2 regions of the Kingella negevensis genome follow, and region 1 is predicted to be linked to the other one. Evidence: predicted binding sites of a transcription regulator. Region 1 holds the regulator's gene; the other holds the start of a gene.
What was found. The regulator FNR, encoded in region 1, switches genes on or off when oxygen is low (the NO sensors DNR and NnrR bind a similar motif). The targets are predictions, from matches to a motif close to TTGATNNNNATCAA.

Region 1 (2,401 bases):
TAACTTTGCGTGGGTCGATTTCAATGGAATATTCGCCGTCTGGCAGTAATTCAAAATGTTCGCGAATCATATTGAACACGCGTTCAAGCTGTTCGTCGCTTAAGAATGTGGGTGTGCCGCCACCAAAGTGCAATTGGGCTAATTTATGTTTGCTGTGCAAGTGGGGCTTGAGCAATGCCATTTCTTTTTCTAAATAGTTGAGATAGTCGTCGGCTTTTGAGGTGTCTTTTGTGATGACTTTGTTGCAGCCGCAGTAATAACAGATGACGTTGCAAAAGGGAATGTGAATGTATAGGGAAACGGGTTTGTCGTTGCCGTTTAGAACTGTATCGAGTGTTTGTGTGTATTCAGGCTGCCTGAAGCCGTCGTGAAATCGGTCTGCGGTGGGATAGGAGGTGTAGCGTGGTCCTTGGTTGGGCAGGCTGGAAATGAGTTCGCGGTCAAATTCAAATAGGGTGTGTTTGCTGGGGGTGATGGTAATGGTTTTCATGTTAAAAGTGAATATATTTTGTTTTATGTCAAACTTTGATAAAATGATGGGATTAGTCAATGTTGAAATTGGGTTTGTTTTCAATCTCATAATTATATAGCTAAAAGTAATAAAAAGGTGAGTAGTATGGGGATTCAGATAATGGATAACAATAAAACAAGTTATTTGGTTTTTTTTAAATTTTTTAGTGGAATCAATTGTTTAGGATTGTCAAAATATGGCAAAAACATCACTTGCGTGTAAAGCTCAATGTTCAAATTGCTCGTTGCATGAAATCTGTATGCCTGCGGGTTTGCAGGAGGCGGATTTTCAGAACTTTGGCTTGGTCATTAAGCAAAGTAGAAGGGTCAAAAAAGGGGAGTATTTATTCCATTCTGGGGAGCCTTTTTCTTCTCTTTATGCGATTCGCACGGGTTTTTTCAAAACTACAGTGAATTTGCAAGATGGTCGCGACCAAGTTACTGGCTTTTTTATGTCGGGAGAATTAGTGGGAATGGACGGCATCAGTATCAATAAATATATTTGTGATGCTGTTGCTTTGGAAGATAGTGAAGTGTGTGAATTGCCGTTTGATAAGTTGGAAGAACTGCAAAAATATGCGCCTCACATAACGTTACATTTTTTCCGATTGATGAGCCGTGAAATTGTGCGCGACCAGTCTGTTATGTTGTTGTTGGGTAATATGCGCGCGGAAGAGCGTTTGGCGGTGTTCTTGATGAACCTGTCCGACCGTTTGAGTATGCGTGGCTTTGCGGCTTATGATTTTATTTTGCGTATGTCGCGCGAGGAAATTGGTAGCTATTTGGGATTGAAACTGGAAACAGTCAGCCGTACGTTGTCTCGTTTTAATCAGGAAGGGCTGATTTCTGTGGAACATAGACACATTAAAATTTTGCAGCCTGAAGCGTTGCAAAAAATTGTGTCGAGTTCTGATGGTAGGAAGTTTCTTTAAGTCTTTTCAGGCAGCCTGAAAATAAAAAAAACGCATGAGATTATCATGCGGTTTTTGTTTTACTTGCTGTAAGTGTCGTTACCTGAACGTTTTTGAATGAACTCAATTTTGTAACCGTCTGGGTCTTCCACAAAAGCGATAACGGTGGTGCCGTGTTTCATAGGACCTGCTTCGCGCGTTACTTTGCAACCTTTGGCGCGAACGGCATCGCAAGCGGCGTAAGCATCGTCTACTTCAACGGCGATGTGTCCGTAACCTGTGCCTAAGTCGTATGCTGGTGTATCCCAGTTGTGCGTGAGTTCCAACACGGTGGTGTCGCTTTCTTCGCCATAACCTACAAATGCTAAGGTGAAGCGTCCTTCTGGATAATCTTTGCGGCGCAAGAGTTTCATGTCCAAAACTTCGGTGTAAAACGCGAGTGATTTGTCTAAATCGCCTACGCGTAACATGGTGTGGAGTAATCGCATAATGTGTTCCTTGTTTTTTGTGAAAAATGGAACGGAAATTTTAGCACGCTTTGTTTTTTAGGCAGCCTGAAAGAAGTTGAGTAAATAAGTTAAATTACATACAATCCAGTTTTCATGTGATTATAAAGAATACAGATTTATGCGATATGCTAAGATTTTGGGGACTGGCAGTTACTTGCCTGCCAGCCGTGTAACAAACGATGATTTAGCCAAAAAAATTGATACATCAGACGAATGGATTACCACGCGCACAGGGATTAAAGCGCGTCATATTGCGGCAGAAAATGAGAAAACCAGCGATTTAGCCACGCAAGCAGCACAACAAGCGTTGGCTGCGGCTGGTATTCAGGCTGCGGATATTGATTTGATTATTGTGGCGACGACTACGCCTGATATGCAATTCCCTTCAACAGCAACGATTGTGCAAAATAAACTGGGCATTTCAGGCTGCCCTGCATTTGATGTTCAGGCTGTGTGCGCTGGTTTTATGTA
Region 2 (2,401 bases), 870 kb from region 1:
TTCATAACGCAGAGCCTCCGCAGGTTGGGTACGCGCCGCGCGCCAACTTGGATAAAGTGTTGCAAGGAAAGACAAAGTCAGCGAAATACAAATCACGCTAATCACATCAGACGCGTGAATATCGCTCGGCAAATAGTCCAAAAAATACACTTTTGATGAAACCAATTTGCGCCCCATATTTTGCTCAATAAACGCGACAATTTTGCCCACGTTTGCCGCCAAAGCCAGCCCCAAAATCGTGCCGCTTGCTGTGCCGACTACGCCTGCCACCATGCCTTGTACCACAAACACTTTCATCACGCCGCGTGGTGACATGCCCAAAGTTCGCAAAATCGCAATATCAGATTGTTTTTCAGTAACCGCCATAACCAACGATGAAACCAAGTTGAACACAGCAACCAAAATAATGAACGCCAGCAACAAAGTCAGCAATCGTTTTTCCATTTCTACTGCGTTGAAATAACTGCGATTATTGTCCGTCCAGTTTTGCGCCCAAATGTTTAGGCGTTGGTTTTCAGACAGTAATTTTTCCATAACGGCAGGCGCGTTTTGTGGGTCTGCCAAACGCAAACGCAAGGAAATGGCAGCATCGTCCACGCGGAACAGTTTTTGCGCGTCTGCCATGTGAATCATCGCCATGCTGTTGTCCGCTTCGTCTGCGCCTGTTTTCACGATGCCGACAACGGTAAATTGTTTCAAGCGCGGCACAACACCAGCAGGAGTTACGTTGCCTTCTGGCGTAATCACGGTTACTTTGTTGCCGATTTCTGCGCCTAGGTTTTGCGCCAAACTTTCGCCCAGCACAATATCAAATTCATCGGGTTTTAAATCGTTCAGGCTGCCTGAAACAAGGTTATCTGCGTAATCCACCACTTTGCGTTCTTGGTCTGGCAAAATGCCGCGCAGCTGTATGCCTTGCACTTCGCCTTGGTTGGCGATTAAGCCTTGTCCCGCAATGTAAGGGGCTGTGGCAATCACGCCGTTTTTGCCGTCAAACATTTTTTGCAGGTCTTGCCATTTTTGGTTTTGCTCGCCATCGCCCATCATGTAGCCCACTTCAGCGTGGGGCGCAATGTTGAGCAATTTGCCGCGAATATCTTTTTGGAAACCGTTTACCACAGACAGCACGGTAATCAAAACAATCACGCCCAGCGCAATGCCGATAATGGAAATCAGCGAGATGAACGACATAAAGCCGCTCCGTTTTTTGGCGCGTAGATAACGCAGACCAATCCAAGTTTCTAATGTTGCCATTTTTTTGTATTGTGTTAAAAATAAAGAAAGGCGGATTATAGCAGCCTGAAAGATTTTCAGGCTGCATTGACGTATATCAATCATATTTAACGAGAATTTGCACATTTATTACGACAAGAATAAACTGATAATAGTTCTTACTCGTTTCAAAAAAGGAAAAATAAATGGAGAAATTCGAGTTACATAAACTGCCCAAAAACACCTTGGCAACCATTCAAACAATCGCGCCCAACCCAGAATTTGGCGAACTAGACGTGCAAGTCTCCCAACGCTTAACTGATTTGGGTTTCAACTCAGGCACGAGCATTCAAATCATTGCCACAGGCATTTTTGGCGTAGAACCTTACGCCGTTCGCTTGGACAATCAATCGCAATTTTCGCTGCGCCGAGCCGAAGCGAAAAAAATTTTGTGTTCCGTTTCTGAAGAAAAGGCAGCCTGAAAATGGCAACAGCACAATTTGCTTTAGTGGGCGCACCCAACTGCGGTAAAACTGTTTTATTCAATGGCTTAACAGGCGCAAACGCGAAAGTAGCGAACTACGCAGGCGTTACGGTGGACAAACGTTCAGGCAGCCTGAAAGGTGAACCCAACATCAAAATCATTGATTTACCTGGCACTTACAGCCTGCACACCACTAGCCCAAACGAAGAAGTTACCCGCGATGTGGTGCTAGGCAAACGCGACAAACGCCCAGACGCAATCATCGCCGTGGCAGACGCCACCAATTTACGCATGACGCTGCGCATGATTTTGGAACTGAAACAGCTCAACTTGCCCATGGTTGTGTCGCTGAACATGATTGATGTGGCGCAAGCGCGTGGGCTGAAATTGGACGTGGCGAAATTATCCGAAAAACTCGGCGTACCTGTATTGGCAACAGTGGCAATTCATTCACGCGACATTCAGGCTGTGCGCGATGAAATTGCCAAATTACCGCGACAAAATGGTCAAGTTACCGTCAATCAAGCGGATTTGCAGCAACACGCCGTTTCGCGGATAGACACGGAAAAACTGTACGCGCAAGTTGATGAAATCCTGAAAGACGTGGTTTTGCGCCCCATGCAGTTACCGAGTTGGCACACGAAATTAGACGCGTTATCGCTGCATTCATTGTTTGGCATTCCTGTTTTATTGCTGATTTTGCTG

Region 2: a site for FNR is predicted at 1,321-1,334, ahead of QEO93_RS06090 (FeoA family protein). Genes of this name have one in related genera too.

The regions. Positions count from the first base shown of each region.
Region 1 is NZ_CP123448.1:1,954,364-1,956,764, forward strand. Features, by position in the region: gene hemN (oxygen-independent coproporphyrinogen III oxidase) at 1-490, opposite strand, end outside; gene fnr (fumarate/nitrate reduction transcriptional regulator Fnr) at 708-1,442, shown strand; gene gloA (lactoylglutathione lyase) at 1,502-1,909, opposite strand; gene QEO93_RS10695 (beta-ketoacyl-ACP synthase III) at 2,049-2,401, shown strand, end outside.
Region 2 is NZ_CP123448.1:1,083,442-1,085,842, forward strand. Features, by position in the region: gene QEO93_RS06085 (lipoprotein-releasing ABC transporter permease subunit) at 1-1,254, opposite strand, end outside; gene lolD (lipoprotein-releasing ABC transporter ATP-binding protein LolD) at 1-5, opposite strand, end outside; gene QEO93_RS06090 (FeoA family protein) at 1,419-1,694, shown strand; gene feoB (ferrous iron transporter B) at 1,697-2,401, shown strand, end outside.